4 regions of the Streptomyces sp. B8-7 genome follow, and region 3 is predicted to be linked to each of the others. Evidence: riboswitches for the same ligand, from Rfam matches in the RefSeq annotation. Region 3 holds a riboswitch; each other region holds the start of a gene.
The links. A riboswitch is a leader RNA that binds a small molecule or an ion and turns the genes downstream of it on or off. The one in region 3 is predicted to bind cobalamin.
Positions count from the first base shown of each region.

Region 1 (7,621 bases), on a different contig from region 3:
ACCTCGCAGTCGTCGTCCTCTTCCTCGTCGTCGCAGGTCCGGCGCTCGTGGGAGCAGCCCACGAGCGCCGGATCGACCGTCTGATCAAGCAGGCCGAGGGTCAGAAGTCCTCGTCCAGGTCGACAGTGCCCTCCACCGCCACCTGGTACGCCGAGGCACGCCTCTCGAAGAAGTTGGTCAGCTCCTGAACTCCCTGGAGCTCCATGAAGGAGAACGGGTTCTCCGAACCGTAGACCGGCGCGAAGCCCAGCCGGGTCAGCCGCTGGTCGGCGACGCACTCCAGGTACTGCCGCATGGACTCGGTGTTCATCCCGGGCAGTCCGTCGCCGCACAGGTCGCGGGCGAACTGGAGCTCGGCCGCGACCGCCTCCTTCAGCATGTCGGTGACCTGCTGCTGCAGCGCGTCGTCGAACAGCTCCGGCTCTTCCTTGCGGACGGTGTCCACCACCTCGAACGCGAAGCTCATGTGCATGGTCTCGTCGCGGAACACCCAGTTGGTGCCGGTCGCCAGACCGTGCAGCAGGCCCCGGCTGCGGAACCAGTAGACGTACGCGAAGGCGCCGTAGAAGAACAGGCCCTCGATGCACGCCGCGAAGCAGATGAGGTTCAGCAGGAAGCGGCGCCGGTCGGCCCGGGACTCCAGCCGGTCGAGCTTCTCGACCTCGTTGATCCACTTGAAGCAGAACCCGGCCTTCTCCCGGATGGAGGGGATGTTCTCCACCGCGGCGAAGGCGGCCGCACGGTCCTCCGGGTCGGGCAGGTAGGTGTCCAGCAGCGTCAGATAGAACTGGACGTGCACCGCCTCCTCGAACAGCTGCCTGGACAGGTACAGGCGCGCCTCGGGGGAGTTGATGTGCTTGTACAGCGTGAGCACCAGGTTGTTCGCCACGATCGAGTCACCCGTGGCGAAGAAGGCCACCAGCCGGCCGATGAGGTGCTGCTCCTCGGGCGTCAGCTTCGCCAGGTCCGCGACGTCCGAGTGCAGGTCCACCTCCTCGACGGTCCAGGTGTTCTTGATGGCGTCCCGGTAGCGCTCGTAGAAGTCCGGGTAGCGCATCGGGCGCAGCGTCAGCTCGAAGCCCGGGTCCAGCAGGCGGGGGGCCCGCGCGCCGCCGGCCTCGCTTCCGGCTGCCGTCGCGGCGGACGGCTGGTGGGGGGTCGGGTCGGTGGACATCACTGGCAGGCCTCGCAGGACTCGGGGTTCTCAAGGGAGCAGGCGACGTCCTCGGCCGGGGCCGCCTGCTGGACGGGGACGGTGGCCTGCGCGGCGCGCGCGATCCTCGTCGCGGGGCGCGAGCGCAGGTAGTACGTCGTCTTCAGCCCGGACTTCCAGGCGTACGCGTACATCGAGGAGAGCTTGCCGATCGTCGGCGTCTCCAGGAACAGGTTCAGGGACTGGGCCTGGTCCAGGAACGGGGTGCGGGCCGCCGCCATGTCGATCAGGCCGCGCTGCGGGATCTCCCACGCCGTGCGGTACAGCGCCCGCACGTCCTCGGGGATCCACGCGAAGCCCTGCACCGAGCCGCTGGCCTCCCGCAGCGCCTCGCGGGTGCGGGCGTCCCACACGCCGAGGTCCTTCAGATCCTGCACCAGGTAGGAGTTGACCTGGAGGAACTCGCCGGACAGCGTCTCGCGCTTGAACAGGTTCGACACCTGCGGCTCGATGCACTCGTACACGCCCGCGATGGAGGCGATGGTCGCGGTGGGCGCGATCGCCAGCAGCAGCGAGTTGCGCATACCGACCCGGGCGATCCGCTCGCGCAGCGCCGCCCAGCGCTCCGGCCAGGTGAACTCCGCGTCGTAGTGGTCGGGGTGCAGCACCCCGCGGGCGGTCCGGGTCTTCTCCCAGGCGGGCAGCGCCCCGTTGCGCTCGGCGAGGTCCGCGGAGGCCTCGTAGGCGGCGAGCATGATGCGCTCGGCGATCCGGGTGGACAGCGCGCGCGCCTCGGGCGAGTCGAACGGCAGGCGCAGCTTGAAGAACACGTCCTGCAGGCCCATCGCGCCGAGGCCCACCGGGCGCCAGCGGGCGTTGGAACGGCCCGCCTGCTCGGTCGGGTAGAAGTTGATGTCGACGACCCGGTCGAGGAAGGTGACGGCCGTGCGGACGGTGCTGTCGAGGCGCTCCCAGTCGATGCCGCCGTCCCGGACGAACGCGCCGAGGTTCACCGAGCCCAGGTTGCAGACCGCGGTCTCGCCGTCGTCGGTGACCTCCAGGATCTCCGTGCAGAGGTTGGAGGAGTGGACCGTGTGGCCGGGCTCGGCCGTCTGGTTCGCGGTGCGGTTGGCGGCGTCCTTGAAGGTCATCCAGCCGTTGCCGGTCTGCGCCAGGGTGCGCATCATCCGGCCGTACAGCTCGCGGGCCGGGATCGTCCTGCGGGCCAGGCCGGCCGCCTCGGCGCGCCGGTAGGCGGCGTCGAACTCCTCGCCCCACAGGTCGACCAGTTCGGGCACGTCGGCGGGGGAGAACAGCGACCAGTCCTGGTCGGCGTTCACCCGCCGCATGAACTCGTCGGGGATCCAGTGCGCGAGGTTCAGGTTGTGCGTACGGCGGGCGTCCTCGCCCGTGTTGTCGCGCAGCTCCAGGAACTCCTCGATGTCGGAGTGCCAGGTCTCCAGGTAGACCGCGGCGGCACCCTTGCGGCGGCCGCCCTGGTTCACGGCGGCGACCGAGGCGTCCAGGGTCTTCAGGAACGGCACGATGCCGTTGGAGTGCCCGTTGGTCCCGCGGATCAGCGAACCGCGGCTGCGGATCCGGGAGTACGACAGCCCGATGCCGCCGGCGTGCTTGGAGAGGCGGGCGACCTGGTGGTAGCGGTCGTAGATGGAGTCCAGCTCGTCGAGGGGGGAGTCGAGCAGGTAGCAGGACGACATCTGCGGGTGCCGCGTGCCGGAGTTGAACAGGGTGGGCGAGGACGGCAGGTAGTCCAGACGGCTCATCAGCCGGTAGAGCGCGGCGACCTCGTCGACCGAGCGGGGTGTGTCGTCCTCGGCGAGACCGCACGCCACCCGCAGCAGGAAGTGCTGGGGCGTCTCGACGACCCGCCGGGTGATCGGGTGCCGGAGCAGGTAGCGGGAGTGCAGGGTGCGCAGGCCGAAGTAGCCGAAGCGGTCGTCGGCGCCGGTGTCGACCAGGGCGTCCAGCCGGGCGCCGTGCAGCCGCGCGAACTCCGCGGTGCGGTCGGCGATGAGGCCCTCGCGGTGCCCGACGGCGACGGACCCGGTGAAGCGGGTGACGCCCTGGGAAGCGGCCTCCGCGCGGATGGAGAGGGTCAGCAGCCGGGCGGCCAGCCGGGAGTAGGCGGGGTCCTCGGAGATGAGCCCGGCGGCGGCCTCGGTGGCCAGCTCGCGCAGCTCCGCCTCGTCGGCCTGGGCCGAACGGCCGCGCAGCGCGGCGGCGGCGACCCGGCCGGGGTCGGCGTCGGGGAGGTCCGCGGTCAGCTCGGTGAGGGTCCGCAGCAAGGCTGTTCCGGGGGCGTCCTCGTCGGTCCGGACGGCTGAGGCCGGGTCTGCTGGCGCGATGGTCACTGGGAGCTCTCCCTCGCTCGGCACGGAGGGCCTGGCGGAGGGCAGGGGGCAGCACACGAGCGCACGGGGCGTCGCGTCCACCGGCCCACTCCACGAGGCCCGGACGTCAGGGCGGTCCGGCCGGGGCGGCCGGGCACGCGCTGTCGGCAGGTCTTCGGACTGCTCGCTGTGTGGAAACACACAAGTACACCGTTGCGGGACAGTTCCGGATTCGCACCGGATTCCCCTGCGGCGACAGCGAGGATGAGCATACATCTAGTGCCGGGTTCCGGTGACGCCACCATATGTTGTGTCGCCGTGTGACTTCAGAGCGTCAACTCCGTGCAACGGCACGGCAGCGGGCCGCCCTCCGGGGTGCGGAGGGCGGCCCGCTGCGGGTGCCCGTGGCCGGGCGGGACCGTGCCGGGACCGCGCTGTGGGGCGGGTCCTGCGCGGTTCCCCGCGTCTCTTGCCGGCGTGGTGCGGGGTGTGTCGTGGTTCTCGCGCGGTTCCCCGCGCCCCTTGGTGGTGGGGTGCGGGGTGCGGGGTGCGCGGTGTGGTGCGGGTGTGCGGTGGTTCTCGCGCGGTTCCCCGCGCCCCTGGGGGCGTGGTTCCGCGGGCGCCTTGGGGGTTGGGGCGGGATGGGTGAGGCGGTGTGGGGGTGTGGGCGTGTGGGTGTGGTGCGTGGTTCCCCGCGTCCCTGGGGCGTGGTTCCCCGGGTGCCTGGGTGTGCGGTTCCCCGCGTGCCCGGGGGCGGGGTGCGGGGGTCAGCGGGTCACGGGGAGTTCGGTGCGTACGCCCGGGTCGCCCGCGTCCGCGGTGTAGTCCTCCGGCCGCGTCTCGTCGACGCCCTCCGGGGCCTTCGCCGCCTTCAGGACGACGGTCAGGACCACCGTCACCACGGCGTTGAGGACGAAGGCCGTGAGGCCGATGTAGCCGATCTCACCGATGCCCGGGATCTCCTCGGCCGAGCCGCCGAAGTGCTTCTGCGTGGGGGAGGCCACGCCGTACGCGGCGACCGTGCCGTAGACCATGCCGGCCGCCCAGCCGCCCAGCAGCGCCCAGCGGTGGAACCAGCGCGTGAACAGGCCGCCGACCAGGGCCGGGAAGGTCTGCAGGATCCAGATGCCGCCGAGCAGCTGGAAGTTGATGGCGACCGTCTTGTCCATGGTCAGCACGAACACCAGGGCGCCGACCTTCACCAGCAGCGACACCACCTTGGAGACCTGGGTCTCCTGCTTGGGCGTGGCGTCCGGGCGGATGAAGTCCTTGTACACGTTGCGGGTGAAGAGGTTCGCCGCGGCGATGGACATGATGGCCGCGGGCACCAGCGCGCCGATGCCGATCGCCGCGAACGCCACCCCCGCGAACCAGTCCGGGAACATGTTCTCGAACAGCTGCGGGATGGCCAGCTGTCCGTTGTCCACCGTGACGCCGGCCGCGATCGCCATGAAGCCCAGCAGGGCGAGCAGGCCCAGCATCAGCGAGTACAGCGGCAGGATCGTGGTGTTGCGGCGGATGACCTCGCGGCTGCGCGAGGAGAGCGTCGCGGTGACGGAGTGCGGGTACATGAACAGCGCCAGCGCCGAGCCCAGCGCCAGCGTGGCGTAGGTCCACTGGCCCGCCTCGGCCGGGACCAGCCCGCCCGCGCCGGCCGTGGTGAACTTCTCGTTCGCCTTGGCGAAGATGTCGTCGAAGCCGCCCAGCTTGATCGGGATGTAGATGATCGCGACCCCGATGACCAGATAGATCAGGGTGTCCTTGACGAACGCGATCAGAGCGGGGGCGCGCAGGCCGGAGGAGTAGGTGTACGCCGCGAGCACGCCGAAGGCGATCAGCAGCGGCAGGTCCTTGACGAACCAGCTGGTGTTCTCGCCGCCGCCCACGCCCATCACGTCGAGCACGGCCTGGATGCCGACGAGCTGGAGCGCGATGTACGGCATCGTCGCCAGCAGCCCGGTGACCGCGACCGCCAGTGACAGGCCCTTGGAGCCGAACCGGCCGCGCACGAAGTCCGAGGTCGTCACATAGCCGTGCCGGTGGGAGACCGACCACAGACGGGGCAGGAAGGTGAAGATCAGCGGGTAGACGAGGATCGTGTACGGCACGGCGAAGAAGCCGGCCGCGCCCGCCGCGTAGACCGCGGCCGGGACCGCGACGAAGGTGTACGCGGTGTAGAGGTCGCCACCGAGCAGGAACCAGGTGACCCAGGTTCCGAACGACCGGCCGCCCAGACCCCACTCGTCGAGGCTGTGCTCGTTCTCGGCCTTGCGCCAGCGCGCGGCCAGGAAGCCCATGACCGTGACGGCCAGGAAGAACAGCACGAAGACGGTGAGCGCGACAACGTTGACACCGGTCTTCATCAGCGCTCACCTCCCGTGCGGGCGGCGCGGGCACGCTGCTCCCGCCGCCAGAGCCGGTACGCGAGCGCGGTCAGCGCGGTGGAGACGACGACCCATGCCATCTGGTACCAGTAGAAGAACGGGATGCCGCCGAGCGACGGTTCGAGCCTGGTGTAGGAGGCGACCCACAGCATCGCCGCGAACGGTGCGAACAGGCAGAGACCGATGACGACCCGTACGGGTGTCACCACCGGTTCCCGCCTCACTTGCGGGGCTTGCGACATCTGGCGACTCCGTCCCCTCAAAGATCACCTGGTGCAGTGCGCAGGCAATCTAGGACACGGTGTCGCGGCCGCGTAACCCCTTGTCAGCATGTCGGCTGCGGGTTTGTCACCTTTGCCGCGGAGTAGGCCTCTTCTGCCCGGCGGGCCGCGCGTCCCGGCCGCTCGGCGCGGGTGCTCGGCGCGGGTGCGCCGGGGCCTCCCGGCGGGCCCGCGAGGCCGCGCTTGCGCGGTGGGGGCCGCACGTGCCGGGCCGCGCCCGGCGCACCGCACGGCCCGGCACGTGCGGTGCGCCGGGGCCGCGGTGTCCGGGGCTACTCGGCGGGCCGCTTGAGCCGGGCGACGAACTTGTAGCGGTCGCCGCGGTAGACCGAGCGCACCCACTCCACCGGCTTGCCCTCGCGGTCGACGGAGTGCCGGGAGAGCATCAGCATCGGCAGGCCCACGTCGGTGCCGAGCAGGCCGGCCTCCCGGGGGGTGGCCAGGGAGGTCTCGATGGTCTCCTCGGCCTCGGCGAGGTGCACGTCGTAGACCTCGGCGAGCGCCGTGTACAGGGACGTGTACTTCACCAGCGAGCGGCGCAGCGCGGGGAAGCGCTTGGCCGACAGGTGGGTGGTCTCGATGGCCATCGGCTCGCCGTTGGCCATGCGCAGCCGCTCGATGCGCAGGACGCGCCCGCCGGCGGTGATGTCGAGCAGGTCGGCCAGGCGGTCGTCGGCGGTGATGTAGCCGATGTCCAGCAGCTGGGAGGTCGGCTCCAGGCCCTGGGCGCGCATGTCCTCGGTGTAGGAGGTCAGCTGCAGCGCCTGGGAGACCTTCGGCTTGGCGACGAAGGTGCCCTTGCCCTGGATGCGCTCCAGGCGGCCCTCGACGACCAGCTCCTGCAGGGCCTGGCGCACCGTGGTGCGGGAGGTGTCGAACTCGGCCGCCAGTGTCCGCTCGGGCGGCACGGGTGTGCCGGGCGGCAGGGTCTCGGTCATGTCGAGCAGGTGCTTCTTGAGGCGGTAGTACTTGGGCACGCGCGCGGTACGGACACTTGCCCCGCCCTCGTTCTCCGCACTGCTGACGTCGGTGCTCATGCTCCGCCTTCCCGGCTCCCGGTGCCGATTCGGCCGACACCCCATCGGCCGCGGCTCACATCGTGGCACGGCTTCGCGCGCGGGCGCCCTGTACGGGGCCCTTCCGCACGCTCCGTGATCTCCCCTGTATACCCCCGGGACCCTTGTTGGTCTAGTCCAAAGCTCTGTCAAGATGCAGTGGTCCAGTCGCAGTGGTCCGTCCGTTTGGTCGCTTGCGCAATGAAAGGTCCCTGCATATCTCGGTCCCATCACGGACCCCGGCGGCCCGCTTGAACACCCTTGACAGCCCTATTGGTCTGGGCCAAGCTCCCGGTACTGGTCTACACCATTGGTCCAGGTCCCGGCCCCACGGACGGTTCGCACGGCGTTGACGCCTCACCGCGGGGACGAGGGGGGTTTGTGGCATCCCTGAGGA
Region 1 covers NZ_JBYRRL010000005.1:438,478-446,098, forward strand. The annotation lists gene AC5K6T_RS26140 (ribonucleotide-diphosphate reductase subunit beta) at 101-1,057, opposite strand; gene AC5K6T_RS26145 (ribonucleoside-diphosphate reductase subunit alpha) at 1,174-3,525, opposite strand; cobalamin riboswitch at 3,654-3,776, opposite strand; gene mctP (monocarboxylate uptake permease MctP) at 4,272-5,867, opposite strand; gene AC5K6T_RS26155 (DUF3311 domain-containing protein) at 5,867-6,130, opposite strand; gene AC5K6T_RS26160 (GntR family transcriptional regulator) at 6,442-7,206, opposite strand.
Region 1: another riboswitch for cobalamin. It lies ahead of AC5K6T_RS26145 (ribonucleoside-diphosphate reductase subunit alpha); the one in region 3 lies ahead of AC5K6T_RS06830 (cobalamin biosynthesis protein).

Region 2 (7,621 bases), on a different contig from region 3:
TCACCGCGGTCAAGCACCAGCGCGAGGTCGGTACGGGGTACTTCGACCTGGTGTCGACCGCCGTCAACCCGGCCTCCTCCACGACGGCGCTGGCCGGCTCCACGGAGGAGGAGCAGTTCCACTAGGGCGTGTTTCGAAAGTCCCGCCTGCCTGGCGGCGTCTGGCACGCACGCTCGCCGCGTTGTCGGGCTCGCCCCGATACAACCAGTATCGGGGCGACCCTCCGCCTTGCGATCGCACGCACCAGACGCCGCCAGGCCTGCCCTTCGGGCAGACGACGCTACTTTCGAAACACGCCCTAGAAGATCACTGAAAATCTTGCTGTGAGGGTGGTTCCGCCGGTGGCGGGGCCGCCCTCCGTGCTTCATGGTGTGGCCGGGGTCAGGGTCCACGTGCCGTCGTTGGCGGGTTCGAGGCCGAGGTTGATGAGTCGGCGGAGGTTGAGGGCGGCGGCTCGGTTGCGGAGCCAGGTGTCGTTCTTGAGGGTGCCGAGGTAGCGGAGTCTGCGGTTGCCTTTGGCGGTCAGCCAGGCGATGCCGCGTTCGACGGGTGGCCGCCAGCGGCGGTAGGTGTCCTTCCAGACGGGGTCGGCGGCCTGGGCACGGGCGTCGGCCAGGCGCCGGTGCTGGGGGTGGACCCGCAGGACGCGGCCGGTCTTGGAGGTGGTGCAGCGTTCGCGCAGCGGGCATCCGGTGCACAGCGTCTTGAACTGGGCCTGACGGAACCCTCCCTTCAGGGGCTTGCCGAGCGGGAGGGTGTGCCCTGCCGGGCAGGTGACCTGGCTGGTCTCGGTGTCGATGTGGAAGTCGTCGCTGGTGAAGCCGCCGGGGACCGCCATCCGGAGCGGCGGCGGTTTGAGGATCGCGTCGTGGCCGGCCTGTTCGAGGTGTTCGCGCAGGCCGGCGGTGCCGTAGGCGGAATCGCCGAGCACTTCGACCGGTTCGGTCTCGTCTGCCAGGAGGTCCTCGGCGACTCTCGCCTCGTGGTTGGCGGGCCCGCTGCCGGGGGCCAGGGCGACCTCGGTGAACAGGCCGGTCTCCGGCTCCACGGCAGCGTGGCCCTTGAAGCCCTCCTGGTGGCGGGTGCGGTTCTTGTGGATGTGTCTGGCCTCGGGGTCCACGGTGGAGACCACCCGGTCAGGGGCGGTGCCGCGGGTGATGCGCCAGCGGCCGTCGCGGCCGTCGGAGTCCTCGGCGGGCTCGACATCCTGGCCGGCGACCAGTGCCAGCAGGCCGACCGCGTTCGCCGCCCGCTCGCCCAGCTCCTGCTCAGGCAGACGGCCCAGCAGGTTGAGCGCGTCGCTCACCAGCGCGTCGACCAGCTCGGCGCGGGCCTGCTCATCGTCCCAGGCGATCCTCGGCTTGCCCGCATCGGCGTAGTCGTGCGCGGCTAAGTACGTGGCGGCGACCTGGCCGGCGCCGGGCACCTCGCGGATCACCCGGCGGATGGCCGAGATCAGCTGGGTGACCGTGTCCTGGGTGGCCACCGCGTCGTCGAACACCGTGGAGTCCAGCGCGCGGCGCCGCTTCCCGCGCAGGATGCCGGTGGCGGCCACGACCTCCTTGACCCGGGTGAAGATCCGCCCCGGGTCCGCCGAGCGCTGCAGACGGCGCCGGAAGTAGGTCAGCAGCGAGGGGTCGAACGCGGTGTCGTACAGGCCCAGCCCGCATGCCGCCTTCCACCGCAGGTCGCACCGCAGCTCCAGCACAGTCTCCACGTCCGAGGTCCCGAACAGGCTCTGCAGCACCACCGCCGCCGCCAGCACCTGCGGCGGCAACGACGGCCGGCCGTTGGCCGAGGGGTACATGTCCGCGAACATCTCCGGCGGCAGCAACCGCTCGCGGTGCTCGGCCAGGAACGCGAACACACTCCCCGCCGGGATCAGCTCCCGGCAGGTCTCCCATACATCCGGCCCGACCGGCTCCCCGGCCCATTCCCCCTGCACACACAACAGTCTGGCCCCGCGTCAGCACACGCGGGGCCAGAACCGAAGATTTTCAGTGATCTTCTAGGCGCTCCGCCGAGGGGTGTGGTGGGTGTCGTCGGCCGGCCTCGGCACCGGCCTCGGCACCGTCGCGGCTGAGCGCGCAGTTCCCCGCGCCCCTTGCAGAGCGTCCGCGGCGGGCGCCGCCCCCGCCGCGGCGGACGGGCTGCGCCCGGTGACCGTCCTCGGCACCGTCGCGGCCGACCGCGCAGTTCCCCGCGCCCCTTGCAGGGCGCCGGGGGCCGGACGGCACCTTGTGCGAGGTGCCGCACCCGGCCCGGTGACCGGCCGCGACACCGTCGCGGCCGGTCACGCGGTTCCCCGCGCCCCTCGCGGGGCCGCGGCGGGACGGAGGACGGGCGACCGTCTCCGCCCGCCCATCGCTCCCTTCCCTCAGGAGACCCGATGACCACCCTCGCCCCGCCCCACCACATCCGTGTCCTCGCCGCTCCGGGCCACCGGCACGACGAGATCCTCACCCGCGAGGCCCTCGACTTCGTCGGCCGGCTGGCCGCCGCGTTCGGGGAGCGCCGCGACGGACTGCTGAAGGAGCGCCGCCGGCAGGCGCTGCGGCTGGCGGCGGGATCGCCGCTCGGCTTTCCCATGGTCACCGGCGCCGTCCGGGCCGACAGCAGCTGGCAGATCGCCCCGCCCGCGCCCGGCCTGTCCGACCGGCGCGTGGAGATCACCGGCCCGCCGGACCGCAGGACGGCCGTCGAGGCGCTCAACTCCGGCGCCTCGGTGTGGATGGCGGACTTCGAGGACGCGACCGCCCCGCTGTGGGACAACGTCGTCGGCGGTCAGCTGACCCTCCTCGACGCGGTCGAACGCCGTCTCGCCTTCACCGGCCCCGACGGCGAGGAGCACCGCCTCGGCGAGCAGGTCGCCACCGTCATGGTCCGCCCCCGCGGCTGGCACCTCGACGAGGAGCACCTGGAGCTGGACGGCCGGCCCGTGCCCGCCTCGCTCGTCGACTTCGGCCTGTACTTCTTCCACTGCGCGCAGCGGCAGATCGATGCCGGACGCGGCCCGTACTTCTACCTCCCCAAGCTGGAGAACCGCTACGAGGCCCGCCTGTGGAACGACGTGTTCCTGCTCGCGCAGGAACTGCTCGGCATCCCCCGCGGCACGGTCCGGGCCACCGTGCTCATCGAGACCATCACCGCGGCGTTCGAGATGGAGGAGATCCTCCACGAGCTGCGCGAGCACAGCGCCGGCCTCAACGCCGGCCGCTGGGACTACCTGTTCAGCCTGATCAAGACCTTCGGCCACCGCACCGACTTCCTGCTGCCCGACCGGGCCAAGGTGACGATGACCGCCCCCTTCATGCGGGCGTACACCGAACTGCTGGTGCGCACCTGCCACAAGCGCGGGGCGCACGCCATCGGGGCCATGGCCGCCCAGGTGCCCGGCCGGGACGCGGCCGCCGACGAGGCGCTGCTCGCCGCGGTCCGCCTGGACAAGGAGCGGGAGGCCGAGGACGGCTACGACGGCTCCTGGGTCGCCGACCCTGCCCTGGTCCCGGTCTGCCGCGAGGTGTTCGACGGGGTCCTCGGCCGTCACCCGCACCAGCTCGACCGCACCCGTGACGACGTCGAGGTCACCCCGGCCGACCTGCTGTCCGTGCGCCGGGTCAGCGGCCCGCCGACCCCGGAGGGTGTGCGCACCAACATCGCCGTCGCACTGCGCTACTTCGCCGCCTGGCTGCACGGGCAGGGCGCGGTCGTCCTCGACGGCCTGATGGAGGACGCGGCCACCGCCGAGATCGCCCGCGTGCAGATCTGGCAGTGGCTGCGGCACCGGGTGACCGACCGCGAGACGGTGCTGCGGCTCCTCGACGACGAACTCGCCGCGCTCACCGCCGAGCACCCCTACGCCCCCGCCGCCGAGGTCAGGGACCTGTTCGAGCGGACGGCGCTGGCCGGGGAACTGCCCCTGTTCTTCACGCCGGACGCCTACGCCCGCCACCTGGTCCGGCGGACCGGGTCCACGGGGTGACCGCAGCGATCCACCGCGGCGGCGCGGCCGGCGGCCGGCGGAGGGGCGCGGGCGCCACCGCATCCCTCCACCGCGGGTCCGGCGAGCCGCCGCACGCGCCCGCGCCGCCGCCCCGGCGGACGGCGCATGCAGGACCCCCCGGCCGCACCGGGCGCGGGGTCCACCACGACGACCGGGTCCCAGGGTGAGGACCCGGCCGGACGCGGGCTGAGGGGCCCGCCACACCGCCGGGGTGAGGGTCCCGGCGGGGTGACACAGGGAACGGGCGGGAAGCGCACCCACGCGCTTCCCGCCCCTCGTCGTGCTCTCGGCCCCGCCGCACTGCCGTAGGCTGCTCGCAGCAGCTGGTTCGCCCCGTCCGCCAGGCGGGAGCGTCGCAAGAGGGAACCCGGTGGGAATCCGGGACTGCCCCGCAGCGGTGAGCGGGAACGACCGCCGTCATGAGCACTGGGTCCGGAAGGGCCCGGGAAGCGACGGCCAGTAGGTGCCCTGACGACGTCAGGGCGGGCCCGCGAGTCCGAAGACCTGCCAACTGCCCGCGTGCGAACCACTCGTGCGCGGACATCCCGGTGACCTCGAGGGCGGGTCGGCGTACACACCAGGCGGACGACCGTGCCCCGCCGCGCGGAGCCGGGTCCGCCCGGTTCGTCGTCCCTTCGCGCTCTCGTCCCGTCTCCGGGATCTCAGGGATTCATCTCGCGAAGGAGATCTCCGTGACAGCGAAGTCCGCAGCCGCGGCAGCACGGGCCACCGTGCACGGCTACCCCCGTCAGGGACGGAACCGGGAACTGAAGAAGGCCGTCGAGGGCTACTGGAAGGGCCGCGTCACCGCCGACGCGCTCCGCGCCACCGCCGCCGAACTGCGCCGGGCCACCTGGCGGCAGCTCGACGAGGCGGGCCTGGACGAGGTGCCGACCGGCGACTTCTCGTTCTACGACCACGTCCTCGACACCACCGTCATGGTCGGCGCCGTCCCCGAGCGGCACCGTGCCGCCGTCGAGGCCGACGCCCTCGACGGCTACTTCGCCATGGCGCGCGGCACCCAGGAGGTGGCGCCCCTGGAGATGACCAAGTGGTTCGACACCAACTACCACTACCTGGTTCCGGAGCTGGGCCCGGACACGGTGTTCGCCGCCGACTCCGGCAAGCAGGTCGCCGAGCTGACGGAGGCCCTTGCGCTGGGCCTCTCCGCCCGCCCGGTGCTCGTCGGCCCGGTCACCTACCTCCTGCTCGCCAAGCCCGCCCCCGGCGCCCCCGCGGACTTCGACCCGCTGACCCTGCTGGACCGGCTGCTGCCCGTCTACGCCGAGGTGCTCGCCGATCTGCGCGCCGCAGGCGCCGAGTGGGTGCAGCTCGACGAACCCGCCCTGGTCCAGGACCGCACCCCTGCCGAACTGGCCGCGGCCGGGCGGGCCTACCGCACCCTGGGCACCCTCACCGACCGGCCGAAGCTGCTGGCCGCCTCGTACTTCGACCGGCTGGGCGACGCGCTGTCGGTGCTCGCCGGGGCGCCGGTGGACGGTCTCGCGCTGGACTTCACCGGGGCCGCCGCCGCCAACCTCGACGCGCTCGCCGCCGTCGGCGGGCTGCCCGGCAGGCGTCTGGTCGCCGGAGTGGTCGACGGCCGCAACGTCTGGGTCAACGACCTCGCGGGGTCCCTCGCCACGCTGGGCACCCTGCTGGGTCTGGCCGGCCGGGTCGACGTCGCCGCCTCCTGCTCCCTGCTGCACGTGCCGCTCGACACGGCGGCCGAGCGGGACGTCGCACCGCAGATCCTGCGCTGGCTGGCCTTCGCCCGGCAGAAGACCGCCGAGATCGTCACCCTGGCCCGGGGCCTCGCCCGGGGCACCGGCGCCATCGCCGCCGAACTGGCCGCCAACCGCGCCGACCTGGCCTCCCGGGCGGACTCCCCCGTGACACACGACCCGGCCGTACGCGCCCGGGCCGCCGCCGTCACGGAGGCCGACTCCCGCCGCCCGCAGCCGTACGGCGAGCGGGCCGCCGCGCAGCGCGCCCGCCTCGGCCTGCCCCTGCTGCCGACCACCACCATCGGCTCGTTCCCGCAGACCGGCGAACTGCGCACCGCCCGCGCCGACCTGCGCTCCGGCCGCATCGACAGCGCCGGCTACGAGGAGCGGATCAGGGCGGAGATCCGGGAGGTGATCTCCTTCCAGGAGCGGACCGGCCTGGACGTCCTGGTGCACGGCGAGCCCGAACGCGACGACATGGTCCAGTACTTCGCGGAGCGGCTGACGGGATACCTCGCCACACGGCACGGCTGGGTCCAGTCCTACGGCACCCGCTACGTGCGTCCGCCGATCCTGGCCGGCGACGTCTCCCGCCCCGGGCCGATGACGGTGCGCTGGACCGCCTACGCCCAGTCCCTGACCGGCCGTCCGGTCAAGGGCATGCTCACCGGGCCCGTCACCATGCTCGCCTGGTCCTTCGTCCGGGACGACCAGCCGCTCGGCGACACCGCCCGGCAGGTCGCGCTCGCCCTGCGCGACGAGGTGGGCGACCTGGAGGCCGCCGGCACGTCCGTCATCCAGGTGGACGAGCCCGCGCTGCGCGAGACGCTGCCGCTGCGCGGCGCCGACCGCCCCGGCTATCTGGCCTGGGCCACCGAGGCGTTCCGGCTCACCACCTCCGGGGTGCGGCCCGGCACGCAGATCCACACGCACATGTGCTACGCCGAGTTCGGTGACATCGTGCAGGCCATCGACGACCTCGACGCCGACGTGATCAGCCTGGAGGCCGCCCGCTCCCGCATGCAGGTGGCCCGGGAGCTGGCCGCGCACGGCTGTCCGCGTGAGGCGGGCCCCGGCGTGTACGACATCCACTCGCCGCGCGTGCCGGACGCCGGGGAGATCGCCGGCCTGCTGCGCACCGCGCTGAAGGCCCTCCCCGCCGAACGGCTCTGGGTCAACCCGGACTGCGGTCTGAAGACCCGCGCCTGGCCCGAGACGCGGGCCTCGCTGGAGAGCCTGGTCGCCGCGGCCCGCACCGTCCGCGGGGAACTCCCCGCGTCCTGACCCCGGTCCGTGACGCGCCGGGGCCGGGGCGGCTTCGCCCCGGCCCCCTCCGGGTACCGTCCGGCGCCGCCGCCCCGGCGGGCGCGGCGTCAGGCGGTACCCGGTACCGCCCGCCGGCCCGGACCGTCGTACGCGAGGACCGGGAAGCGGCCCTCGTCCTCGTCGGACGGGTCGGTGTTCGTTGCGGACGACTCCCGCCTGCCGTTTGATTAGGTTAGCCTCGCCTCATCGAAGAGGCGGGCTTTCCCGATCCGTTGCGACAAGGAGACGTTCATGCGGGGCCATGCGGCCGAACCGGCGGACGTGTTCGCCGGGTTCGGGCTGTCCGGCGTTCCGGGCACCGACGCGTTCTGGGCGGCGGCCCGGTCACCGGTCCCGGTGGCCTCCGACGGCCACGTCGCCGGCGGCGGCGGCGACACCGGCGGCGGCGGCGACACCGACAGCGACGGCAACAGCAACAGCAACAGCAACAGCAACAGCAACAGCAACAGCTGGACGACGCTGTTCCTGTGGCGCGGGCAGTCCCCCGCGCGGGTCGGTTTCGAGAGCTGGTCGGAGCCGGTGCCGCTGCGCCGCTGGGGGGACACCGACTGCTGGTACGCGACGG
Region 2 covers NZ_JBYRRL010000002.1:142,960-150,580, reverse strand. The annotation lists gene aceA (isocitrate lyase) at 1-125, shown strand, start outside; gene AC5K6T_RS09600 (IS1182 family transposase) at 365-1,945, opposite strand; gene aceB (malate synthase A) at 2,390-3,982, shown strand; cobalamin riboswitch at 4,311-4,529, shown strand; gene metE (5-methyltetrahydropteroyltriglutamate--homocysteine S-methyltransferase) at 4,696-7,014, shown strand; gene AC5K6T_RS09585 (alpha/beta hydrolase-fold protein) at 7,288-7,621, shown strand, end outside.
Region 2: another riboswitch for cobalamin. It lies ahead of metE (5-methyltetrahydropteroyltriglutamate--homocysteine S-methyltransferase); the one in region 3 lies ahead of AC5K6T_RS06830 (cobalamin biosynthesis protein).

Region 3 (7,621 bases):
GCCGACCGGCCCCCCGCCCAGGACGTGCAGGCCGTCGCGGATCTGCACGTCCTTGATCTCGCACAGATAGCCGTCGATGTGCATCACGAACTCGTCGAAGTCGTCTTCGTCCGGCTGCGCGTCGACCTGCAGGTCGTGGTGCAGTTCGGCCGCCTTCACCAGCGTCCAGATCTGCGCCCGCACGGCCGGGGCCTTCGCCGGGTCGAGATCGCTGACCAGGGCGTACTCGTCGAGCAGCTGCTCCAGCTTGGCCAGGTCGCCGTAGGTGTCGGCGCGTGCCATCGGCGGCACCAGGTGGTCGACGACGGTGGCGTGCCCGCGCCGCTTGGCCTGGGTGCCCTCGCCCGGGTCGTTGACGATGAACGGGTAGATCAGCGGGAGGTCGCCGAGGACGGCGTCGGGGGCGCAGCCCCCGCTCAGGCCGAGGCCCTTGCCGGGCAGCCACTCCATCGTGCCGTGCTTGCCCATGTGCACGATCGCGTCGGCGCCGAAGCCGTGCTCCAGCCAGCGGTAGGCCGCCATGTAGTGGTGCGACGGCGGCATGTCGGGGTCGTGGTAGATCGCGATCGGGTTCTCGCCGAAGCCGCGCGGCGGCTGGATCATCACGACGACGTTCCCGAACCGGAGGGAGGCGAGCACGATGTCCTCCCCGTCGACGTAGAGCGAGCCCGGCGGCTCGCCCCAGGCCTCGGCCATCGCGTCCCGGAGCCCGGGGTCGAGCCTTTCGAACCACTCCCGGTAGTCGGCGAGCGGCACCCGCGCGGGCGCGGCCGACAGCTGCTCCTCGGTCAGCCACTCCACGTCGTGGCCGCCGGCCTCGATGAGCCGGTGGATCAGCTCGTCGCCGCCGGAGGGGTACCCGGTCACGCCGTACCCGGCGTCCTTCAGGGCGTCCAGCACGCGCACCGCCGACGCCGGCGTGTCCAGGCCGACCGCGTTGCCGACCCGCGCGTGCTTGGTCGGGTACGCGGTGAACACCAGCGCGAGCTTCTTCTCGGCGTTCGGCTTGTGCCGCAGCCGCGCGTGCCGTACGGCGATCCCGGCCACGCGTCCGGCGCGCTCCGGGTCGGCGACGTACACCGGGACCTCGTCCGGACCCGGCTCCTTGAAGGAGAACGGCACCGTGATCAGACGCCCGTCGAACTCCGGGATGGCCACCTGCATCGCCGCGTCCATCGGGGAGAGCGCGGCGTCCGACGCCTCCCACGCGGCGCGCGAGGAGGTCAGGCAGAGCCCCTGCAGCACCGGCACGTCCAGGTCGGCGAGCGCGCCGACGTCCCAGGCCTCCTCGTCGCCGCCCGCGGAGGCCTGCGAGGCGTGTGTGCCGCCCGCGGCGAGGACGGTGGCGACCAGGGCGTCGGCGCCGGCCAGGATCCCGTACAGCTCCGGGTCCGCCCCGCGCAGCGAACCGCAGTACACGGGCAGGGCGTTGGCGCCGCGCGCCTCGATCGCGTCGCACAGGGTGTCCACGAACGCGGTGTTGCCGCTCAGCTCGTGGGCGCGGTAGAAGAGCACGCCCACGGTCGGGCGGCCCTCGGTGTGCGGGCGCGTCCCGTGCACCCCGTACTCGGGCATCCGCCGCGGCGCGGCGAAGCCCTCACCGGTCAGCAGCACGGTGTCGGACAGGAAGCGGGCCAGCTCCGCCAGGTTCGCCGGTCCGCCCTCGACCAGGTACTTCAGCGCCTCGGCGACCACCCCGGCCGGTACGCTCGACTCGGCCATCAACTCCGCGTCCGGCACGGCCTCGCCGCCCAGGAGCACGGTGGGGACGCCCGACGCCTTCAGCACGGCGAGCCCCTCCTCCCAGGCCCGCTTGCCGCCGAGCAGCCGTACGACGGCGATCCGCGCGCCCTCGACCAGCCCCGGCAGCTCCTGCGCGACGTCCACCCGGGCCGGGTTGCCGATCCGGTAGGGCGCGCCGGAGGCGCGGGCGGCCAGCAGGTCCGTGTCGGCGCTGGACAACAACAACACTGTGCTCATGCGGGCGCTCCCGGGGGAAGGAAAGGCAGTCCGTGCGGCGCGCCGGACTCGATGAGCCGCCACAGCGCGTCCGTGTCCGCGTGGTGTTCGATCAGGTCGCCGAGCCGGTCGAGCTGCTCCTCGCGCAGCGCGGCGAACGAGGTGCCGGGGGCGGGCACGAAGCGGCGGCCCGCGGCGGCGGCGACCTCGCGCAGGAAGGCCCGCCGGAAGCCGTCCGACTCCAGCGAGCCGTGCCAGTGGGTGCCCCACGTGCGGCCGGACCGGCAGCCGTCCAGGAACGGCTCGCCGCCCTCGACGGAGGCGACGCCGTGGTGGATCTCGTAGCCCTCGACGGGTTCGCCGAAGGCCTCTCCGGCGGGGCGGGCGAGGGTCTTCTCACGGGCGAACCGCACCCGCACCGGGAGCAGCCCGAGGCCCGGCACCCGGCCGGCCCGCGACTCGACCTCGTCGTCGATCTCCTCGCCGAGGACCTGGAAGCCGCCGCAGATGCCGAGGACGGGCCGGCCGGCCGCGGCCCGCAGGGCGAGCTCCTCGGCCAGCCCCCGCTCGCGCAGCCACTCCAGGGCGCGGACGGTCCCGCGGGTGCCGGGCACGACCACGAGGTCGGCGTCGGCCAGTTCCTCGGGCCGGTCCGCGAACCGCACCAGCACGCCCGGTTCGGCGGCCAGCGCGTCCACGTCCGTGAAGTTCGACATCAGCGGGACGGCGCAGACGGCGACCCGCAGCACGTCCTCACCGTGAGGCGCGGCAACCGGCGCCTCACGGACCGCCCCGCGCAGCGACACCCGCAGCCCGTCCTCCTCGTCGATGCCCAGCCCGTGCCGGTACGGCAGCACGCCGAGCGTGCGGCGCCCGGTGAGGCCGTGCAGCAGGTCCAGGCCGGGCTCCAGCAGGGACACGTCCCCGCGGAACTTGTTGACCAGGAACCCGGCGACCAGCGCCTGGTCCTCGGCCGAGAGCAGGGCGAGCGTGCCGAAGAACGACGCGAACACGCCGCCGCGGTCGATGTCGCCGACGACGAGCACGGGCAGGTTCGCGCCGCGCGCGATCCCCATGTTCACGATGTCGGTCCGGCGCAGGTTGATCTCGGCCGGACTGCCCGCCCCCTCGCAGATCACCGCGTCATACCTGCCCCGCAGTTCGGCCAGGCAGTCCAGCACGGTGCCGAGCAGCTGCTGCTGCCGGCCGCCGTGGTAGCCGCGTGCGCTGAGCTCGCCCACGGGCCTGCCCAGCAGCACCACCTGGCTGCTCCGCTCGCCGCCGGGCTTGAGCAGCACCGGGTTCATCAGCGCGGTCGGTTCGATCCGGCAGGCCTGCGCCTGCATGGCCTGGGCGCGGCCGATCTCCGCGCCCTCGCGGGTCACGAACGAGTTGAGGGACATGTTCTGCCCCTTGAACGGCGCCACTTTCACGCCCTGGCGCGCCAGCCAGCGGCAGATGCCGGCCGTGACGACGCTCTTGCCCGCGTCGGAGGTGGTGCCCGCGACGAGGAGGCCTCCGCTCACTTCTTCCGCCTCTCCACGATCAGGCGCGCGGCGACGGTGACGCCGAGCGCGAGCCAGCCGACCCGGCGGGAGAGCCGTACCGCCCGGTCGATGTCGGCGGCGGCGACGGCCCGGCCTGCCGCCGCGTTGAGGACGGGCCGGTGCTCGGTGCGTCCGCCGTAGGCCAGGGTGCCGCCGAGCCGCACGCCGAGGGCGCCCGCGAAGGAGGCCTCCACGGGGCCGGCGTTGGGGCTGGGGTGCCGGCCGGCGTCGGCCCGCCAGGCGCGGACCGCGCCGCGCGGGTCGGGTCCGGCGGCCGCGGCGAGCGCGGCGGTCAGCCGCGCGCCGGGCCAGCCCGCGAGGTCGTCCAGGCGGGCGGCGGCCCAGCCGTGGCGCAGGTGGCGCGGCGAGCGGTGGCCCACCATCGCGTCCAGGGTGTTGACGGCGCGGAAGCCGAGCAGACCGGGCACTCCGGCGACCGCGCCCCACACCAGTGCGCCGACGACCGCGTCGGAGGTGTTCTCGGCGACGGACTCCACCACGGCGCGGGCGATCCCGTCGGCGTCGAGCGCCTGCGGGTCGCGGCCGCACAGGTGGGGCAGCCGGGCGCGCGCGGCGCCGAGGTCGCCCCGGTCGAGCGACCGGCCGACGGCGCGGGCCTCCCGGGCCAGCGAGGTGCCGCCGACGACGGCCCAGGTGGCGGCGCCGGTCAGCGCGACGGAGGCGGCGGGGGAGCGGTGTACGGCGCGCGCGGCCGCGGCCCCGAGGGCGGCCGTGCCGCCCACGCACAGCGCGGTGTGCAGGGCGCCCCAGCCGCGGTGGTCACGCCACAGCAGCCGCTCCGTGACGGCCGCGGCACGGCCGAACGCGGCGACCGGGTGGCCGCGGCGCGGATCGCCGAGCAGGAGGTCGCCGAGAAGGCCGAGGGCGGCGCCGTACGCGTGGATGCGGGCGGCACGCATCGCGGCTCAGCCGGCCGGGAGGGCGGGCGGAGCAGGGGTGGTGGGCCGTGTTCGGCAGCCGAGCATGGCGATGTGTCCTCACTCAGGGTGTCCACGCCCTGGTTCGACGAGACCGGCGGCGGGAGTTCCTGGCTCCCGGGGTTGTCTACCCCGGTGACAGTGGCGGGACCGCGCCGGATTCACACCGGCTTCCTCCGTTGCCGCCGTAGTTGGCCCAGGAAGTTGACCACGACCGCCGAACGGCCGTCAACTGGCTGCTGACCTGGGACGGGAGCGCACGGGCCGGGTGGGCCCCGTCCTCGTGGCCGTGGCGCGGCCCGGGGCGGGCAGCACGAGGCGGCGGGGCCGGGACACCGTGGTCCCGGCCCCGCCGCCGCTGCGCGAGGTGTGCTGCCGGTCAGGCCATGATCAGGTAGATGCCGTAGCCGACCGCGGCCGCGCAGGCCGCGAAGCAGGTGTAGGCGCCGGTGGCGGCGAGGGCGGCGGAACCGCCCCGCTCCTGGGCCCGTTCCCGGTGGGAGAGGCCGACGACGCCGAGCGTGAACAGGCCCACGAGAGCCACGGTGGCCACGAGGCTGACGCCGAACACGGAGCCGAGGGCCGCCCAGTCGATCTTCATGCTGCTGTTTCCTTCGTGTTCCTTCGTACCGGTGTGTGGTCCTGCGGACCGGTGTGGTCCTTCGTACCGGTGTGCTCCTGCGGACCGGTGCGGTCGGGCGTACCGGAGGGGTGTGGGTTCAGGCGGTGGCGCCGGAGGCGGCCGGGTCCGAGGGGCCCGCGGGTGCGGGCACCGAGGCCGCCACGGCGGCGGCCTCCTCGGCCGCGGCGGCCGTGGGCGGCGGGATCACGGCGGCGATGGCGCTGGTGACCACGCCGGACGGCTCCTCGGTGGCGTCGCCGTGCGGGTGGTTGACGTTCGCGTGGTTGACGACCTCGCGGCGGGACAGCTTCCAGATGGCGGCGCTGGAGGCGACCAGGAAGACCGCCACGACCGCGGTGCCCCAGTCGCCGAGGCCGGTGATCCACTCGGCGAGCGCGGCGACCAGCGCGGCGGCCGGCAGGGTCAGGCCCCAGGCGACGAACATGCGGGTCGCGGTGGACCAGCGGACCACGCCGCCCTTGCGGCCGAGGCCGGCGCCCATCACGGAGCCGGACACCGAGTGGGTCGTGGAGAGCGAGAAGCCGAGGTGGGAGGAGGCGAGGATGACCGTCGCGGCGCTGGTCTGGGCGGCGAAGCCCTGCTGCGGCTGGAGGTCGGTCAGGCCCTTGCCCATGGTGCGGATGATGCGCCAGCCACCGAGGTAGGTGCCGAGCGCGATCGCCAGGCCCGCGGAGAGGATGACCCACATCGGCGGGTCGGAGTCGGGGGCGAGGGAGCCGCCGGCGATCAGGGCCAGGGTGATGATGCCCATCGTCTTCTGGGCGTCGTTGGTGCCGTGGGCGAGCGAGACCAGGCCGGCGGAGGCGATCTGCCCGGCGCGGTAGCCCTTCGCCTCGGCCTTTCCGGAGGCCTTCCTGCCGAGGACGTAGGTCAGCCGGGTGGCGAACAGCGCGGCGACGCCCGCGACCAGCGGGGCCGCGATCGCCGGGATCAGCACCTTGGTGACCAGCACGTCGCCGTGCACCGCGCCGGCGCCCGCCGAGGCGATGGTGGCGCCGATCAGACCGCCCATCAGGGCGTGCGAGGACGACGAGGGCAGACCGACCAGCCAGGTCACCAGGTTCCAGAGGATCGCCCCGACCAGGGCGGCGAAGATGACCTCCGGACGGATGCCCGATTCGTCGACCAGGCCCTTGGAGATCGTGTTCGCGACCTCCACGGAGAGGAAAGCACCCACAAGGTTGAGGACGGCGGACATGGCCACCGCGACCTTGGGCTTGAGCGCACCGGTCGAGATGGTCGTGGCCATCGCGTTGGCGGTGTCATGAAAACCGTTCGTGAAATCGAACGCGAGTGCGGTGATCACCACAATCGCGAGGATCAGTGAGAGGTTTTCCATTTACCCAGGCAATCGTTCGAAGGTCATTGGCCGGTTGAACGTACGTAACCCAGGTGAACGAAAGGTGAACTCAGCAGGTCTCCAGAGTGTCCGTGGCGGGGTGTGCGGCTCCACAGGCCGGGTCCCGCGCCTGCGCTCCGCCCCACCGAGGCTCCATCAGGCCTCGGACGGCCTCAGCGCGGCCCCTCCGTCGGCCCCGCCCATCGCGGAGGAGATCCTCGTCACCCTCCCGTCCGGCCGTGGTCCGGCACCCCTGCACGCCGGACGCCTGAAAGGATCGCGGCATGGCTGAGCAGCGTCGCGAACACGGGAACGCGCCGGGCGCCGAGACAGGCGTGCCCGGGGGGACGGCGGGGGCCGGAGGCCCGGCCGGCGGGGCGGCGGCCGGGGCGGCGGCCGGGGCGGCGGCCGGGACCGGGCCGGGGGAGCGGGCCGCCGGGCGGAGCGCGGCGCCGGCGGCCACCGGTGCTGCCGGGGACGCCGCCGGAGCGGCGGGCGCCGGGCCCTCGGGGCGGTCCGGGCGGCCGGCGGAGCCCGCGGCCGGGCGGTCGGCGGCCGAAGGGGCCGGGCGGCCGGCGGAGCCCGGGACGGAGGCCGGTGGGGCGGGCGCGGCGGGCGGGCCGGCCGGGGCGGGGGCACGGCGCCGCGCGGTGCTTCCCGGCGAGGCCGCGGCCTGGGCTGACCTCGTCGCCACGGCCCGGCGCACCGTCACCGACGGTCTCGTCGTCGGCACCTCCGGCAACGTCTCCGTACGGGTCGGGGACACCGTGCTCGTCACGCCGTCGGGCGTCCCCTACGACCGGCTCGGCCCGGACGACATCACGGCGACGGACCCGGACGGCAGACAGCTGCTGGGGGAGCTGGTACCCACCAGCGAACTGCCCCTGCACCTGGCCGTGTACCGCGCCACGGACGCCCGCGCGATCGTCCACACGCACGCCGTGCACGCCACCGCGGTGTCCACCCTCGTTCCCGAACTCCCTCTCGTGCACTACATGGCCGCGGCACTGGGCGGCCCGGTCCGGGTGGCCCCCTACGCGCCCTACGGCTCCGAGGAACTGGCCGCGCACGCCCTCCGGGCCCTGGCCGACCGCACGGCCTGCCTGCTGCGGAACCACGGCACCCTGGCCCACGGCACCACCCTCGACCAGGCCTACGACCGCACGGCCCAGCTCGAATGGATGTGCCGCGTCTG
Region 3 covers NZ_JBYRRL010000001.1:1,637,509-1,645,129, forward strand. The annotation lists gene cobN (cobaltochelatase subunit CobN) at 1-1,980, opposite strand, end outside; gene AC5K6T_RS06825 (cobyric acid synthase) at 1,977-3,485, opposite strand; gene AC5K6T_RS06830 (cobalamin biosynthesis protein) at 3,482-4,426, opposite strand; cobalamin riboswitch at 4,527-4,678, opposite strand; gene AC5K6T_RS06835 (hypothetical protein) at 4,824-5,045, opposite strand; gene AC5K6T_RS06840 (inorganic phosphate transporter) at 5,164-6,426, opposite strand; gene AC5K6T_RS06845 (class II aldolase/adducin family protein) at 7,077-7,621, shown strand, end outside.

Region 4 (7,621 bases), on a different contig from region 3:
CCGGACAGGTGATCGCCGCACTGGCCACCGGAGGGCAACTCCCGCTGGACATCAGTGCGTTCGGTCCGGAGCGGTTCGCATGAGACCGGCCGGACCGACCACCCCGGTCCACCGGCAGCCCCCTGCGCCGGACCGGACCGGCCGACGGACCGACCGGCCCCGCCGGCCCGACCAGCCGGCCGATCCGCCGGTCCGCCCCTCCGAAGGGTCCCACCGTGCCGTCCGGACGGACCGGCCGGAACCCCACCCCGCCGGACCGAGAGCCGAACCGAGAGCCGAACCCTCCGAGAGGAGCCGCACCATGAGGCGCGACCGCAGCCCGGCCGAACGCGTCGGCGCGTCACCCGACGCCGCGTTCGAGATCACCTTCGACGGCCGCCCCCTCACCGCGCTGCCCGGCCGGTCCGTGGCCGCCGTGCTGTGGGCGGCCGGGGTGCTCGCCTGGCGGACCACCCGGCGCGAGGGCCGTCCGCGCGGCGCGTTCTGCGGCATCGGGCACTGCTTCGACTGCCTGGTGACGGTCAACGGCCGCGCCAACCGCCGCGCCTGCCTCACCCCGGCCCGCCCCGGCGACACCGTCACCAGCCAGGAAGGACACGGCCGTGCCGACCTCGCCGTCTGAGCCCGAGTGCTACGACCTGGCGGTGATCGGCGCGGGCCCCGCGGGCCTGGCCGCGGCGGTCACCGCGGCCGGACTCGGGCTGACCGTCGGCCTGCTGGACACGGCCGAGCAGACCGGGGGCCAGTACTACCGCCACCCCTCCCCCGGCCTCGGCGCCGCCCGCCCCGAGGCCCTCCACCACGGCTGGGCCTCGTACGCCCGGCTCCGCGACCGCCTCGCCGGCAGCGGGGTCACCCATCTGCCCGGACACCACGTCTGGACGGTGGCCCGCCCGGCGCGGGAGGGGGCCCCGTTCGCGGTGCACGCGGTCACGGGCGAGGAGGGCGAGCATCCGGCCACCGTGCACGCCCGCGCCGTGCTCCTCGCCACCGGCGCCCACGAGCGCCAACTTCCCTTCCCCGGCTGGACCCTGCCCGGTGTCGTCGGGGCCGGCGGGGCACAGGCCATGCTCAAGTCGGGCCTCGTGCTGCCGGGCCGGCGGATCGTCGTCGCCGGCAGCGGCCCGCTGCTGCTCGCGGTGGCCGCCTCACTCGCCGCGGCCGGCGCCCGGGTCCCGGCCCTGGTGGAGGCCGGCGGCTACCTCGCCTACGCCCGCCGCCCGGACGTCCTCGCCGCACTGCCCGGCAAACTGGCCGAGGCCGCGGTGCACGGCACCGCCCTGCTCCGCCACCGGGTGGCGGTGCACCCGCGCAGCGCGGTCACCGAGGTGCACGGTACCGACCGGGTGGAGGCCGTCACGGTGTCCCGGCTCGACCGTGACTGGCGTCCGGCCGGCCGGACGCGGCGCATCGACTGCGACGCGCTCGCCGTGGGCCACGGCCTGGTCCCGCACATCGACCTGGCGACCGCGCTGGGCTGCGCCGTCCGGCGCGCCCCGGACGGCACCCACGCCCTGGTCCTCGACGACCTCCAGCGCACCAGTGTCCCCGGCCTGTTCGCGGCCGGCGAGACGGGCGGCGTGGGCGGGGTCCGACTGGCCCTGCTGGAGGGCGAGGTCGCCGGACACGCGGTGGCCGCCCGGCTGGCCGGGCGCACCCCGCCCGCGGCCCGGCTGCGGCGGCTGCGGCGTGGCCGCGCCCGGCTGCGCGCCTTCGCCGCACTGATGGCCCGCGTCCACGCGCCGGGCCCCGGCTGGACCGCGTGGCTCGACGACACGACGGACGTCTGCCGCTGCGAGGAGGTCAGCGCCGGCCGGATCCGCGAGGCCGTGACGGCGTACGGCGCCACCGACGCCCGCACGGTCAAACTGCTGACCCGTGCGGGCATGGGCTGGTGCCAGGGCCGGATGTGCGGCGCGGCGGTGACCTGCCTGGCCGCCGCACCCTGGCCCGGCACGGCTCGGACACCCGGCCGCACCCCGGCATCCGTCCCGCCCGGCCGCCACCCGGGCCCCGGCCCCACGCCGACCGCACCCGCCGCGCAGAGCGGCCCGCCACCCACCGCACCGGAGCGCCGCCCGCTGGCGGTCCCGGTACCGCTCGCCGCGCTCGCCGAGACGGCCGGCCCGGACGAGCAGACCCCTCCCATCACAGAAGGGCTTCCCCGATGAGCACCACCGGCTCCTGGCACCCCGACCGGCCCTGGCGCGGGATCATGGTCGCCACGGCACTGCCGCTGCGCGACGACCTGTCCGTCGACCACGACGCCTACGCCGGGCACGTGCGCCGGCTGCTCGCGAGCGGCTGCGACGGCGTCGTGCCCAACGGCTCGCTCGGCGAGTACCAGACCCTCACCGCCAGCGAGCGCGCCCGGGTGGTCCGTACGGCCGTGGAGGCGGCGGGCGACGGGGCCCGGGTGATGCCCGGTGTCTCCGCGTACGGCAGCGCGGAGGCGCTGCGCTGGGCGGAGCAGGCCGCCGAGGCGGGCTGCGGCAGCGTGCTGCTGCTCCCGCCGAACGCCTACCGGGCCGACGAGCGCGCGGTCCTCGCCCACTACGCCGAGGTCGCCCGCGCCGGGCTGCCCGTGGTCGCCTACAACAACCCGGTCGACACCAAGGTCGACCTCACACCCGAGCTGCTGGCCCGGCTGCACACCGAGACCGGCATCGCGGCCGTGAAGGAGTTCTCCGGCGATGTGCGCCGGGCCTACCGGATCGCCGAACTCGCCCCCGAACTGGACCTGCTGGCCGGCGCGGACGACGTGCTGCTGGAGCTGGCCGTGGCCGGCGCGGTCGGCTGGATCGCCGGCTATCCCAACGCGTTCCCCGAGGCCTGCGCCCAGCTGTACGACGCGGCCGTCGCCCGCGACCTCGCCACCGCGCTGCCGCTGTACCGGGCCCTGCACCCGCTGCTGCGCTGGGACTCCCGCACCGAGTTCGTGCAGGCCATCAAGCTGTCCATGGACGTGGTGGGGGTGCGCGGCGGGCCCTGCCGTCCCCCGCGTGCGGCACTGAGCGGCGCGCAGGAGGCCGAGATCCGCGCCGCCACCGAGAAGGCCGTCGCCGACGGGCACCGCTGACCGGCGGCCCGGCCCACCCGGGCGGGCGGCCGCCCGCAGACCGCTCCGCAAGGCCGCTCCGCAAGGCCGCCCCGCAAGGCCGCTGGGCACGACGGCCCCGGACCGTCGTCCCGGACCGTCGTCCCGGGCGGCCGCTCCGGACGGCCGGTACCCGCCACCGCACACGACAGGAACACCTAACGAAAGGGACGTCCGTGCGCACTCGTCGCGTCCTGCACGCCGTGGACTCGCACACCGAGGGCATGCCCACCCGGGTCGTCACCGGCGGCGTCGGAGTCGTGCCCGGGGCCACCATGGCCGAGCGGCGCCGCCACTTCGCCGAGCACCTGGACCACCTCCGCACCCTGCTGATGTACGAGCCGCGCGGCCACGCCGCGATGAGCGGCGCGATCCTCCAGCCGCCCACCCGCCCCGACGCCGACCACGGGGTGCTGTTCGTCGAGGTCTCCGGGCTGCTGCCGATGTGCGGCCACGGCACCATCGGCGTCGCCACCGTCCTGGTGGAGACCGGCATGGTGCCGGTGACCGAGCCGGTCACCACCGTCCGCCTCGACACCCCGGCGGGGCTGGTCGTGGCCGACGTGACGGTGGCGGACGGCGCGGCCAAGCGGGTCACCCTGACCAATGTGCCGTCCTTCTGCGCCGCGCTCGACCGCACCGTGGACGTACCCGGCCTCGGCACGGTCGTCTACGACCTGGCCTACGGCGGCAACTTCTACGCCTTCGTCGAACTCGACGCCCTGGGACTGCCGTTCGACCGGGACCGCAAGGACGAGCTGCTCGCCGCAGGGCTGGCGGTCATGGACGCGGTGAACGCCTCGCCCGACCGGCCGGTGCACCCCGAGCAGCCGGAGATCTCCGGGCTGAAGCACGTGTACCTCATCGCCCCCGGCTCCGACGCCCACCGCTCGCGGCACGCGATGGCCATCCACCCGGGCTGGTTCGACCGCTCACCGTGCGGCACCGGCACCTCGGCGCGGATGGCGCAGCTCCACGCCCGCAAGGAGCTCGGCCTGCACCAGGACTTCGTCAACGAATCGTTCATCGGCACCGAGTTCACCGGCCGGCTGCTGGCGGAGACCGAGGTCGGCGGAGTGCCGGCGGTGGTGCCCCGGGTCACCGGCCGGGCCTGGATCACGGGCACCGCCCAGTACTTCCTCGACCCGGACGACCCGTTCCCCGCGGGGTTCCTGCTGTGAGCCCGCGCCCCCGCGCGCGCTGAACGGCGACCGGCCGTGAACGCGGTGCGCGGATGCGGCAACTTCCCTGCGGCGCCGAAGGAAACAACGTGACATTGTACTCTGGTGCTCCGCAGCGGCACGAAGGGAAGACCATGGGCCACCTCAAGCAGCGCACCCTCGTCACCGCGCGCGAGCGGCTGCGCGACCAGGTCGCCCACGCGCTGCGTGCCGCACTGATCTCGGGCGAACTCGAGCCGGGCGAGGTGTACTCGGCTCCCGGCCTCGCGGAGGACTTCGGCATCTCCGCGACACCCGTGCGCGAGGCCATGCTCGACCTGGCCCGGGAGGGCCTCGTCGAGCCGGTCCGCAACAAGGGCTTCCGGGTGACCGAGGTCGACGAGCGCGACCTCGACCAGTACAGCGAGATCCGCATGCTGATCGAGGTCCCGACCGTCGGCCGGATCACCCGCGGCGCGCCCCGGGAGGAACTGGAGGCGCTGCGGCCGGTCGCCCAGGAGATCGTGGCCGCCGCCCGGGCCCACGACCTCATCGGCTATCTGGAGGCCGACCGGCGCTTCCACCTGTCCCTGCTGGCGCTGGCCGGCAACGACCGGCTCGTCGAGACGGTCGGCGACCTGCGCAAGCGGTCCCGGCTGTACGGTCTGACCGCGCTGGACGAGCGCGACCGGCTGATCCCGTCGGCCGAGGAGCACCTCGAACTGCTCGACCTGATGATCGCCGGGGACGCCGAGGGCGCGGAGGCCTGCATCGGCCGCCACCTCGGGCACGTCCGGTCGCTGTGGGCGAGGAACGTCCCGGAGGGGCGGGCTCAGGACGCGGCGGCGAGGCAGGGGCACGGTCCGGACCGCGGACCCGGCGGACGGCTGGGCGCGGTGTCCTGAGCGGCGGGCCGGCGCACCGGCCCCCTGTCACCCGGGACGTACCGGGACCACCCGCGGCGGACGGTGCCGGCCCGCACGGCACACGCCCGCCGGCCCGGCCCCGCGCCCACCGTCCCGGGCCCGCCGTCCCGGGCCCGCCGTCCCGGGCCCGCCGTCCCGGGCCCACCGTCCCGGGCCCACCGTCCCGGGCCCACCGTCCCGGGCCCGCCCTTTTGCCTGTGCGGACCCCCTGCACCCGGTTCTCTGTGCGGACCCCCTGTACCCGGCGACCGGCCGCACCGGCACACCCGGCCCGACGAGCAGCCCGGACGGGGGCGCGGGAAGGGTGGCGTCGGGGCGCGCACCGGCACGCATGCGGCCCCCGCACGGTTCGAGCGCCCCCCAGTCCTCCGTCTCGGAGGACGAGCCCGCTTGTCACCGCCTACCACCGCGGACTAGGGTCGCCACGCCTTGGTGAACGGGAAATCCGGTGTGGAACCGGTGCGGCCCTCGCCACTGTGATCGGGAAGTCCGGCTCCGGCCCGCAAGGGCAGCCACTGGGTCCCTCAAGGACCCGGGAAGGCGGAGACCGGGCGGTGTCACCCGTCAGCCAGGAGACCGGCCAGGGCGCGTCAACCATCCACGAGGTGCTGGAGAGGGTTCGCTCAAGCATGCACATAGCCGAGGGATTTCTGCCTCCGGCGCACGCGATCGCCTGGGGCGTCGCGTCCGCGCCGTTCGTCGTCCACGGAGTCCGCTCCCTGACCCGGGAGGTCAGGGAGCATCCCGACAGCACACTGCTCCTCGGTGCGTCGGGGGCCTTCACCTTCGTCCTGTCCGCGCTCAAACTCCCCTCCGTCACCGGAAGCTGCTCCCACCCCACCGGAACCGGGCTGGGCGCCATCCTGTTCCGGCCGCCCATCATGGCCGTGCTGGGCACCATCACCCTGCTGTTCCAGGCCCTGCTGCTGGCGCACGGCGGACTCACCACCCTCGGCGCCAACGTGTTCTCCATGGCCGTCGCCGGCCCCTGGGTCGGCTACGCCGCCTACCGGCTGCTGCGCCGCTACGACGCGCCGCTGATGGTCGCCGTGTTCCTCGGAGCGTTCCTCGCCGACCTGGCCACGTACTGCGTGACCAGTGTGCAGCTCGCGCTCGCCTTCCCCGACCCGAGCAGCGGATTCCTGGGCGCGCTGGGGAAGTTCGGCTCCATCTTCGCCGTGACGCAGATCCCGCTCGCGGTGAGCGAGGGCCTGCTCACGGTGCTGGTGATGCGGCTCCTCGCCCAGTCCAGCAGGAGCGAACTGACCCGGCTCGGCGTGCTGGCGGCCGCCCCCAAGCCCGAGGCGGTGGCCCGGTGAAGCGCGCCACGAGGATCAACCTGCTGCTGCTGGCGCTGGTCGCGGCGCTCGCCGTCCTGCCGCTGGCGCTCGGTCTCGGCGACCACAAGGAGGAGCCGTTCACGGGCGCCGACGGCGAGGCGGAGACCGCGATCACGGAGCTGGAACCGGACTACGAGCCGTGGTTCACCCCGCTGTACGAACCGCCGTCCGGGGAGATCGAGTCGGCGCTGTTCTCGCTCCAGGCGGCGCTCGGCGCGGGTGTCCTCGCCTACTACTTCGGGCTGCGTCGCGGCCGGAGGCAGGGCGAGCGGCGGGCCGCGGCAGCCGGAGGCGACCATCCGTCGGACACGGCCGGCGCGGCCCACCCGTCGGACACGGCCGGCGCGGCGGGCACGGCCCACCGGACGGACGCGGCCGTCCCGTCCCCGGCTGCGGAGCCCGCCGCGGACGGCCGGGCCGCCTCCGGACGGGGCTGAGTCCGCGTGCTGCCCATCGACGCGGCGGCGCACGGCAGCCGCTGGCGCCGCCGCCACCCCGTGGACAAGGCGGTGCTGGGGCTGGGGCTGACCGTGCTGGCGGTCTCCCTGCCGCCCTGGCCGGGCGCCGCCCTCGTCCTGGTCACCGCCCTGGCCGTGCTGCTGGGCCCGGCGCGGGTGTCCGGCCGCCGGCTGTGGCGGGCCTACCGGGTGCCGCTCGGGTTCTGCGCGACCGGCGCGGTCACGCTGCTGGTGCAGGTCGGCGGGCCCGGCGGGCCGGTGTCGCTCGCGGAGGGGGGCGCCGTACGGGCCGGGGAACTGATGCTGCGCACCTCCGCCGCCTCGCTCGGCGTGCTGCTGTTCGCGTTCACCACACCGCTGTCCGACCTGCTGCCGCGCCTGGTGCGGGCCGGGGTGCCCGCACCGGTCGTGGACGTGGCGCTGGTGACGTACCGCATGAGCTTCCTGCTGCTGGACTCGGTGCGCCGGGTCCGCGAGGCGCAGGCGGCAAGGCTCGGGCACACCTCCCGTGCGGCGGCCTGGCGTTCGCTGGCCGGGCTCGGCGCCACCGCCTTCGTCCGGGCCTTCGACCGTGCGGCCCGGCTGCAGTCCGGGCTCGCCGGCCGCGGCTACGACGGCACCCTGCGCGTGCTGGTGCCCG
Region 4 covers NZ_JBYRRL010000003.1:526,379-533,999, forward strand. The annotation lists gene AC5K6T_RS17475 (NAD(P)/FAD-dependent oxidoreductase) at 1-83, shown strand, start outside; gene AC5K6T_RS17480 ((2Fe-2S)-binding protein) at 302-622, shown strand; gene AC5K6T_RS17485 (FAD/NAD(P)-dependent oxidoreductase) at 603-2,171, shown strand; gene AC5K6T_RS17490 (dihydrodipicolinate synthase family protein) at 2,168-3,079, shown strand; gene AC5K6T_RS17495 (proline racemase family protein) at 3,274-4,278, shown strand; gene AC5K6T_RS17500 (GntR family transcriptional regulator) at 4,413-5,162, shown strand; cobalamin riboswitch at 5,597-5,782, shown strand; gene AC5K6T_RS17505 (energy-coupling factor ABC transporter permease) at 5,813-6,502, shown strand; gene AC5K6T_RS17510 (energy-coupling factor ABC transporter substrate-binding protein) at 6,499-6,960, shown strand; gene cbiQ (cobalt ECF transporter T component CbiQ) at 6,967-7,621, shown strand, end outside.
Region 4: another riboswitch for cobalamin. It lies ahead of AC5K6T_RS17505 (energy-coupling factor ABC transporter permease); the one in region 3 lies ahead of AC5K6T_RS06830 (cobalamin biosynthesis protein).